3 regions of the Staphylococcus sp. GW821-FHT11H10 genome follow, and region 1 is predicted to be linked to each of the others. Evidence: riboswitches for the same ligand, from Rfam matches in the RefSeq annotation. Region 1 holds a riboswitch; each other region holds the start of a gene.

Evidence for each region. A riboswitch is a leader RNA that binds a small molecule or an ion and turns the genes downstream of it on or off. The one in region 1 is predicted to bind thiamine pyrophosphate.
Region 2: another riboswitch for thiamine pyrophosphate. It lies ahead of AC1RRU_RS01770 (thiamine phosphate synthase); the one in region 1 lies ahead of AC1RRU_RS02930 (ABC transporter substrate-binding protein).
Region 3: another riboswitch for thiamine pyrophosphate. It lies ahead of AC1RRU_RS04170 (ECF transporter S component); the one in region 1 lies ahead of AC1RRU_RS02930 (ABC transporter substrate-binding protein).

What each region holds. Positions count from the first base shown of each region.
Region 1 is NZ_JBXARC010000003.1:74,490-77,777, reverse strand. Features, by position in the region: gene AC1RRU_RS02935 (choice-of-anchor I family protein) at 1-322, shown strand, start outside; gene AC1RRU_RS02930 (ABC transporter substrate-binding protein) at 374-1,285, opposite strand; TPP riboswitch at 1,344-1,447, opposite strand; gene AC1RRU_RS02925 (helix-turn-helix domain-containing protein) at 1,627-1,965, shown strand; gene AC1RRU_RS02920 (CPBP family intramembrane glutamic endopeptidase) at 2,003-2,839, shown strand; gene AC1RRU_RS02915 (MerR family transcriptional regulator) at 2,916-3,288, shown strand, end outside.
Region 2 is NZ_JBXARC010000002.1:41,725-45,012, reverse strand. Features, by position in the region: gene AC1RRU_RS01775 (pyruvate MFS transporter) at 1-683, opposite strand, end outside; TPP riboswitch at 1,023-1,132, shown strand; gene AC1RRU_RS01770 (thiamine phosphate synthase) at 1,196-1,786, shown strand; gene thiO (glycine oxidase ThiO) at 1,779-2,894, shown strand; gene thiS (sulfur carrier protein ThiS) at 2,878-3,078, shown strand; gene AC1RRU_RS01755 (thiazole synthase) at 3,080-3,288, shown strand, end outside.
Region 3 is NZ_JBXARC010000004.1:138,604-141,891, reverse strand. Features, by position in the region: gene auxA (lipoteichoic acid stability factor AuxA) at 47-1,342, opposite strand; gene graF (glycopeptide resistance-associated protein GraF) at 1,492-1,611, shown strand; TPP riboswitch at 1,901-2,000, shown strand; gene AC1RRU_RS04170 (ECF transporter S component) at 2,087-2,662, shown strand; gene AC1RRU_RS04165 (ABC transporter ATP-binding protein) at 2,675-3,288, shown strand, end outside.

The DNA of each region.
Region 1 (3,288 bases):
TAAAGGTGCTTCACACAATATTAATCATAGTGCCCATGCAAATCATCAAGAAGAAAGCCGTGATAAGCTAACAGTAAATTCTAACACTCATAACTTGAGTGTGGTAAGCACAAAATCTTCAAGTCATCACGTAGGGGCAACTAACTATGGAAGTGTAGTGTCTGAGGAGGCAAACCATTTAAATACTTCTAATAACAAAGAAACTAGTGAACTACCAAAATCAGGTCAAACTGAAACAAATACAACGTTATGGTCAGTGTTACTTGGTGGTTTAGGGTTAGCATTTATTAGAAAACGCAAAGCTTCGAAATCTGAGAAATAATATATAAATTAAGAGCACGCTAATCTGAAATTTAGTGTGCTCTTATCATTATTATTTAGAGGTTCTGTTAAATAATAAATGGTTATTAAAGTATTCTTTAGCATCTATAGTTGTTTCAATTTTGCCATTTTCCTTAAGCCATAATTGTAAGTCATCATAAAATTCTGGGCTCATAGATAAATCATTAGTAAAACATTTGGTAGTTGCAATGATTGTGTCTTTATTTAATTGATTACTTACATCCGTTTGAGTATATTTAGCATAAACATCGACTGCTTCTTCGAGATGAGTATTAATAAATTGAATTGCTTTTTTAATGACTTTAAGGAATTTTTTTATTTTTCCTTTATCCTCTTTTAATTTATTAGGAGTTGTAATAAAAATTAACTGGCAAAAGTCTGGCACGTTATAATCTTTTAATGCAAAATAATCTACATTTAAACCTTTACTTTTTGCTTCGAGAATCTCAAAGTTTTCAAATATAAGTGTGGCAGCATCTGCTTTATCATTTAATAGTGCGTCAGTATGATAAAAACTATTATTAACTGGTGTTATATCTCCTTCTTTGTATGTTACACCATCAGCTTCAATCATAGTTTTAGCAATAGCAATACCTCCTAGGCCAGGGGCTCCAGGATATTGAAGACGTTTGCCAACTAAATCTTTAGGTGTCTTTATTCCTTTATCTTTGTTATACATAACACCGCCATTAGTGTGTAGATATCTGGCAAAACCTACCACATTTTGATTAGTTGCTTTATCTTCAACTAAATGAATAGGTTCAGTAATTGCAATATCCATTGAATTATTTTCGATTTCTTCCAATGCATCGAAGTGTTTTTCTGGTTCAATCATTTCAATTTCTAACGCTTCTTCTTTAAACCAGCCCTTTTCAATACCTAAAATTAAAGGTAAGTGATCAGGGTTTAAAAACCATTCTAAACCAACAATTAATTTTTCCATAAAAAAATTCCTCCAACAGACAATTTTTTCGTAAAAAAGTGAATTTGAAAGAAATAGCAGTATATGTATTTCACTTTCCTACGCTGGTACTAACCAACAGGTTCAAGGGTTGAAAGTTTTTTACTTTCTCTCAGCATATTAAATGCACCCCTAGTGATTTTTTTATCTATTAATAACATAGCATAAATTTGTATAGTAGAAAATTGACTGATAAAAATATAGTTAACATGATAAGCTAAGTTTTGGAAACAAAATGTTAGCGAAATTAAAGGGAACGCGCCATTTTGTATGCGGAAAGTGACAAATGAACTTGCTAAGTTAGAAGAGAGGTGACCATAACTATGAAACTTGCTGAACAGATTAGGAAACATCGTAAAGAGAATAATCTAACTCAAGATCAATTAGCTACTGAATTACACACGACACGCCAAACCGTTTCCAAATGGGAACAGGGTACGATTGAACCGAATGTGCAAATGATTGTGCAATTAGCGCAACGTTTTGACATTTCCACAGACGAATTATTAACAGGGCAAACGTCTCATCCTTATAAAAGAGAAGAATCACAATCATATCCTGAACATTTAAATTTTTGGGATTTCTTATCTCAAAAGTGGTGGTTCGTATTAATTTTGGTAGTTATCGTGTGCGGTACAATAACACAAATCTTTACAAGTTAATAGTATCGGTCTCCTACTTCAACTTAGGAGGTACATGATGCATTTAATAATTAAGTATTTGAAGATGATTGGTGTCATTATTTTGACGTTTGTATTAACAGTCATTGCGCAAAATATTGCTTTACTATGGCATTTGTTAGATTTGAAATCATTTGAAACAATCTTACATGGTATCACCTATGTGGGACTTACCTTTTTATTCATTAAACTTTTAATTAATAAAGGATTTAAAGAGAAATTAAGTGACTATCGTATTAACACACTTAAGTTTAGTCTAAGTTATCTATCAGTTGGCTTACTGATTCCGATTATAAATATCATCATTTATTGTGTCATTATTCCAGGTCATTTTGAAATAACGAAAGCTGATACTGTAATAGAATATTTAGAAATGTTATTTGAAATTATTGTTTTAGGTGGAGTATGTGCACCTATAGCTGAAGAATTAACAGTACGAGGCTTATTAATGGGCTACATTGAAAAGAAAGCGAATATTACCTTTGCCATCATTGTTACATCAGTATTATTCGCTTTAGTCCATTTGTTTAATGGCGGGATGTCTGGTGTTAGTCTAATATTATTAGTCGTAAGTGGCACGGTCGCTGGTATATTGTACGGTATGACGGCGTATAAATTTAACTCAATTTGGCCAAGTGTTTTTATGCATATGTGTTGGAATCTGTCAGACTTTGTCCACATCACAACGCATAATGATGACTACGGCGTAATTCAGTATATTATTAAAGTTAAAAACATACTCCTAACCGGTGGCGCATACGGTAATACATCTTCACTCATAGCAATAGTATTATTCGTAATAGCAATAATTTTAGTTGCAATGAAAAGTGTGCAGAGAATTAATTTGAGAGACTAATTTAGTCTCTTTTTTTATTGACCTTCAAGTATAGTTTAATGATAACTTTTAAATAACATAGGAAGGGGATGAGAAAATGCAAATAGATGAAGTTTCCAAAAAGCTTAATATATCTAAATCAATGATTCGTTATTATGAAGAAAAAGGCTTGATTAACATTTCTAGAAATCAAAATAATTATAGGGAATTTAATCAGACTGTCTATACAACATTGAAACTTATCAAAGATTTGAAACGATTAAACTTAAGCCTAGAAGAAATAAAGTATATTGTAAATTTATTTAACAAGCCTACTTCAAAAGAGTGTAACATCCAATCTACTAAGTACTTAGATCGAATTATTAAGGATTATAAAAGAAGTATTAATGAACAAATTAATATATTGAATAGATTGGAACAAGTTAAGGAGCTCTCACAAGACATGAAATTTGAGGAAAATAAAACAGAAA
Region 2 (3,288 bases), on a different contig from region 1:
CGACGGAAGAATTGATTCCAAGGTGGTAGTGATTTACTTGTTTGAACAAGGTCACGATTCTCCATAATGAAATGTTTCTCAGCGTCATTTACCATACGATGTTGTTCTGGTAAGTCTTTCGCAATGATTCCCCATAATATTGCAATTAAGATACCTACAGCACCGAAGATGTAAAATACAGCTTGCCAATTGAACGCGTTTACAATAGCGATCGTAATGACAGGTGCCAATACAGGTCCAAAGTAAGAACCAGCAAGTAACATACTTGATGCTCTACCTTTCTCATCTTTAGAGAACCAGTTTGCATTAAACACAGCGTTTGATGGATACATTGGTGCTTCACCAATACCGAATAAGAAACGCACTAAATATAATAAACCGTGATGTTTAATCATACCTGTAAAGATAGTGAAAGCACTCCACCATACTAAAGCGATTGTAATCATCTTACGAGGTCCAAATTTCTCAGCTAACATACCAGAAGGTACTTGCATTAACGCGTAACCTAATGAGAAGAATGAAGCTAATAGACCAAATTGTTGTTTTGTCATATGTAAATCTTCCATCATTTGTGGGGCAATATATGAGATGTTAGATCTATCCATGTAGGCAATAACACCTATGATAAAAAATGCTAATGCGAAAAACCAACGAACACTACTTTTCTTTTGTCTTTGTACCATATCCTCTTTTTCCTACTTCCTTTAATTTGTTGATTCTAAATATGTTGTCTAATATAATCACGAGACTCCCTATTTGTAAAAATAACTCCCTTAAACCCCTTACCATCATAGGGTTTCAGCATTTATTTTTAATAATATTACCAGTTTTTGAAATCGTTTTCAATATCTTAATTAAAAGTTCTTTTATTAAATTGTACATCGTTGGTTACTTTATTCACTAAATTCGTATTTACGCTTTGCAATCTCAATATTCATTAAAATTTGAACTCCATTTAAAAAAATTGTAGAATGAACTTGAAATGAAACGCGACTTATTATTATTTAAAATTAAATAGATAATTTATCCACTGGAAGTGCCTTTGTTTAAGGCTGAGAGTAAAGAAAGAACTTTATAATTCCTGGAACCTGATCCAGTTTGTACTGGCGTAGGAAAGTGGCTTACACATATCGTTACATAGAGACTAACGCTATTTCCTACGAAGGAGATAGCGTTTTTTCATTTATTAGGGGTGATAGACATCTTTATTGCGATAACAACTTATAAACATTTAACAGAAGCAGACTTACAACACTTCATTGAAATTAGTAAAGGCATCGATGGTTTACTATTTCGTACGCCTATGTCTAGTGATGATTTATTTTCCTTTTTAGAAAAATTAATCGCTGCTGGTTTCCCTAAAGACAAAATTATTATCCATAGCGATGTTGACTTATTAGAATCCTTGACACTTAAACGCTTGCACTGTCGAGAAATGGACACACTAGCGTTTGATTATAAAGCGCAACATCCTGATGTTGAAGTAAGCATGTCGACACATACTATTAACTCGGTGAAACAAGCTTATCAACATCAATTAGATTATGTCTTTTATGGTCATATATTTACCACGGCTTCTAAGCCAAATCAGCAACCTAGATCAATGTCTGAAATCAAAGCCGTGTTACAAGTTCCGATTCCAGTCTATGCCATAGGAGGTATTACTGAAGATACGATACAACGGCTTCCAAATGGCTTTGCAGGAATTTGTGCAATTTCTTATTTTATGAGCGCATCTTTACAACAAATTCAACATTTACGAAAGGAGTGGTTGAAAGATGCATGACGTACTTATTGTTGGTTCTGGTGTTATCGGAATGTCCATTGCGAGACACCTCAGTCATACGCAACTCGACATTGCAATTGTCGACCGTGATATACCTGGTAAACATGCTTCATATAAAGCTGGAGGCATGTTAGGTGCACAAAATGAATTTACAGAAGACAGCGACTTATTTCGTCTCGCTCTAGAGTCACGTGAATGTTTTCCTGAATTATGCGAAACACTCCAAGATGAAACTGGAATAGATATTCAATATCAAGCATCAGGATTGATTAAAATCGCAAATCAAATTGATGATGTGGCGCATTTACGTTCACAATTTCAATTTTTACATGCACTCGATAACGATGTGGTTGAACTTTCAGAGGATGAATTAGCAGATTTAACTGAAGGAAATGTCACTGCATCTGAAATGGCAATCTACATTCCAAATGATGGACAAATCAATGCAAATCATTATACGAAAGCGTTATTTAAATCCTTACAACAGCGTCGTATTTCGCGCTACTTCAATACAAATGTAACAGATATTATTCGGCAGAATGGTTACTATCAAATCGTTTCATCTCAAGGTGATTTATATGCGAAGAAAGTCATAGTGGCAAGTGGTGCATGGTCATCTCAATTATTAAAACAATATCAATTGCCTCGTGTGGTTGTCGGCGTTAAGGGCGAAGTTCTTCTCATGGAACATGACCATTTAAATTTAAAACAAACAGTATTCATGACTAATGGATGCTATATAGTTCCGAAAGCGCCTAATCGTTACTTAATTGGTGCTACTAGCGAATTTGATAATTATTCTGTGGGTAATACGGAACAAGGCGTCTCATGGTTAGAACACTATGCGACAGAACGTATACCTGAACTTGCAAACGCACATATCATTAAACAGTGGTCTGGCGTACGTCCATATACGGACGGCGAATTACCAATTATGGACCGGGTTGACGATGGTTTATATGTCATTACCGGCCATTATCGGAACGGTATTTTATTGTCCCCTGTTATTGGTCGTGACATCGCAAACTGGCTATTAACTGGAGTCAAACCAACTCGCTATGAATCTTTCAATGTCTCAAGGAGGTTAAATCATGAAATGCATTATTAATGGCGATGCATTCACGTTCGATACTGAGCAATCCATTCATCAAGTGCTTGTCTCTTTAGAATTAGACCCAGAACGTGTCATTGTTGAACATAATAAAACATTAATTAAACAAGAAGATTATCATCAACACACAGTACGTGAAGATGATCAATTAGAATTATTAGAATTTGTTGGAGGCGGATAAAATGTTTAAAATTGGAAATTTAGAATTACAATCTCGTTTATTACTAGGTACAGGAAAGTTTGAAAATGAAGACGTACAAACAGAAGCGATTAAAGCTTCAGAAACAAATGTACTTACTTTCGCAGTAAGACGTATGAATTTGTATGACAAGAATTTACCTAATCCACTCGCAAATATTAATCTAAAAGACTTTATCACTTTTCCAAATAC
Region 3 (3,288 bases), on a different contig from region 1:
TGTCACCATAGATTTCACGCTTCCACCTAAGTAAAATTTGAAATAATTAAGGTTTTTCTCTCAATTGTAACGTAAATGCGATAATAACCGCCATCAACATTAAGATTAGAGTTGGAGTAATAAAAATCGATAATAATAATCCATGAATCATAATGTTTACGAATTCAGTTAACAATTTAAAGAATAGAATACTAATCATAAATAATTGTAAATAATAATATTTACCTCTTAAGAAATGTGTAAATGTAGTTGCAATGTATGTAATGATTACAAACATTAACAATAACAATGTTACCCATTCAACAACATATTGCGTTTGAGATAGTTCCCATTCACCAGAAACAAACAATGCGTTTCTGTTATTAAATTCAATAAATGTAAATAAGAATAGAATGAAGCCACAGAATATTTCTACATATGCTGGTTTAATCCATTTAGGACGTCTCATCCAATTTGGTATATCATCTTCTTCAATATTAAATACATTTTTGAATTTATTTTTAAATTTATCACGTTTTGATCTGATTTTTTCTAAATCGACACTTCTTCTCGTCTTACGTGCATATTCTGATGTTTTATCTTGAAGTTGTTTAAAATGAACTTTAGACTGATTCGAAACATTTCCCTTACTTGTTCTTGATAATTCAGGTTCTTCTTCACCCAATTCTTCTTTAGTTAATGGTAAAGCTCTTCTTAAGAATAGGAAATTCCATATTGAAGCTTGCGCTAATAACCACATAACTAAGAAAAATGTATTTACACTTAAGATATCTATTGGTGCAATTTCATTGGCATCAATTTTACCGTATAGAGAAATTTGAGTAATTAAATAACTTATTCCGTATGAAAAGATAATCCATAGATAATGGCTTTTTCTATTAGCAACATTAAGTTCATCTTTATATACAATGTAGCCTGTGTGAATTATAAAAGGAATAATAAAGATAATTGCCCAAAAACTGTACACTTGAGTCATTAAAGTAATTGAAATGAGGAAGTATAAAATCCCAATAATTAAAAAGAAAATTGAGATGTCGTAATCATATTTCGTAGTTCTAAATAATGCATATCCAATAAGCATTACAAGAATACCAAACAGAATAATTATGACTGCACTAATAATAGGAAAGCTGCCTATGAACCTACTCATCACTCTAATTATTTCACTGAAGAATGCATTAAGAAAATCCCATAAATTATGAATTTTCAACTCAACTTTTTCTTTATCTTTTAATTGATTGATTAAAGGTAAGTTTATTAATATTATGAGACCCGTGAAGAGTGAAACGATACCGATAATATAACTAAAAATTATCTCGGTGTGTTTCTTAAGAAAAGACATACTGTTCACCTCAAAATTCATTATATAGTAAGATGTTCATCTTGTCTTTATTAAACAATAAAATACATCTCGAGACCTATATAAGTTTATCCTACTTTTATGTGGGTAAACTTAAATTGTAATCATTAATCTATCAAGGAGTGTTAATTATGACAAACGAAGATGCTAAAAAAGCAAAAGAAGTAGAAGAAAAATTAAAAGAACAAAAAGAAGAAAAAACTGATGACATCGAACAAACTAAAAAAGATGTTCAAGACACTTTAGATTAATTATTAAGAAATCTCAATTCGCAGGAGTTGAGAACAATATACTATTTAACCGCTACACTGCTAAAAAGTAGTAGTTAACTAAAAACTGAGAGAACGCTCTTTCCGAGCTTTTCTCAGTTTTTATTTTTAATACAAGGTTTAAATATTTTAGAGATTTCACTAGTTAAGTGTATTAGGGAATAGCGTATTCAGAGTAAAACCAAATCAAATCCCCTTTTTTATTTGTAACTTAGCAAAATCATCTTGACATTAAATCTTAAAAGTCATACATTTAAAATAAATTAAATATAAAATGCACTAGGGGTGTGTATACTGAGATGAGGTTTAACCTCGAACCCTTTGAACCTGAACTAGTTAAAACTAGCGTAGGAAAGTGTTGCTAATATAAATAATTGTGGTAAATACATATAGCATTTTATTTAAATTCACGCACAACTTTCTACGGATGGTTGTGCGTTTTTTAGGAGGAAATAACATGTCAAAAGGTTTAAAGCTTTCAGAAATATTAGTAACTGTTCTGATTGCAGTAGTATTTGCTATTATTTATAACTTATGGTGGTTTGCATATAATGTGGCCCAAGTTGCCGGTGTTCACATTGAGCAATTAACTTATGGCGTTTGGTTTATGGCAGCTATCGTTGCGTATTTAATAATTCCTAAACCTGGTATTGCACTAATTGCAGAATTTGCCGCAGGTGCTGGTGAAACAATTGTTATGGGTAAATTTGATATCCCTACAATTGTATATGCTATCCTTCAAGGTTTAGCTTGTGAAATTATTTTTGCTATTTTCAAATATAAATCTAGATCATTAATGGTTGCTATATTAGCAGGATTAGCAACTGCATTAATTTCATTTCCAGTTGATTATTATTACGGTTATTTAGCTGAAGTCGCAGGATGGAATCTTCTTTTATTCATTATCTTCCGTTCTATTAGCGGTATTGTCATTGCAGGCTTATTATCTTATCTGATTGTTAAAGCATTAGATCAAACAGGTGTAACGAAATTATTCCGCCCTGCATCTCAAAAAGACTACGACAACCTATAAGGGGAAATTAAAGTGTTAAAAGCGAAAAATTTACGTCTAAAATATCCTAACGGCGAACGTAAAATCTTCGATAATTTAAATATTGAAATTAAAGATAAAGAAAAAGTGCTTTTACTAGGTCCTTCTGGATCTGGTAAGAGCACATTGCTTAATGTTTTAAGTGGTATCGTTCCAAATCTAATTGAATTACCGATGAAATATGATGAGCTTGAAATTGACCCACACTCCGGCGTCATTTTTCAAGATCCAGATACGCAGTTTTGTATGCCTAAAGTGTATGAAGAACTTGCTTTCGTTCTAGAAAATAAGCAAGTACCACGCAATGAAATGGACGCACTTATAGAGAATGCTTTAGCATCGGTTGATTTAAATGTTACGGACAATACTTTTGTCAATCATTTAAGTGGTGGCATGAAACAAAAGCTCGCTATTGTTGAAACTATTTTACAAGAAGCTAATACGCTTTTCTTAGATGAGCCTACTGCCATGTTAGATGTAGATGCTACAGCTGATTTGTGGCAACGACTTATTCAGTTATGGTCCGATCAAACTGTGCTTATTGTCGAACACAAAGTTGAACATATTTGGGAGCATGTCGATAGAGTCATCTTATTGAATTATGAAGG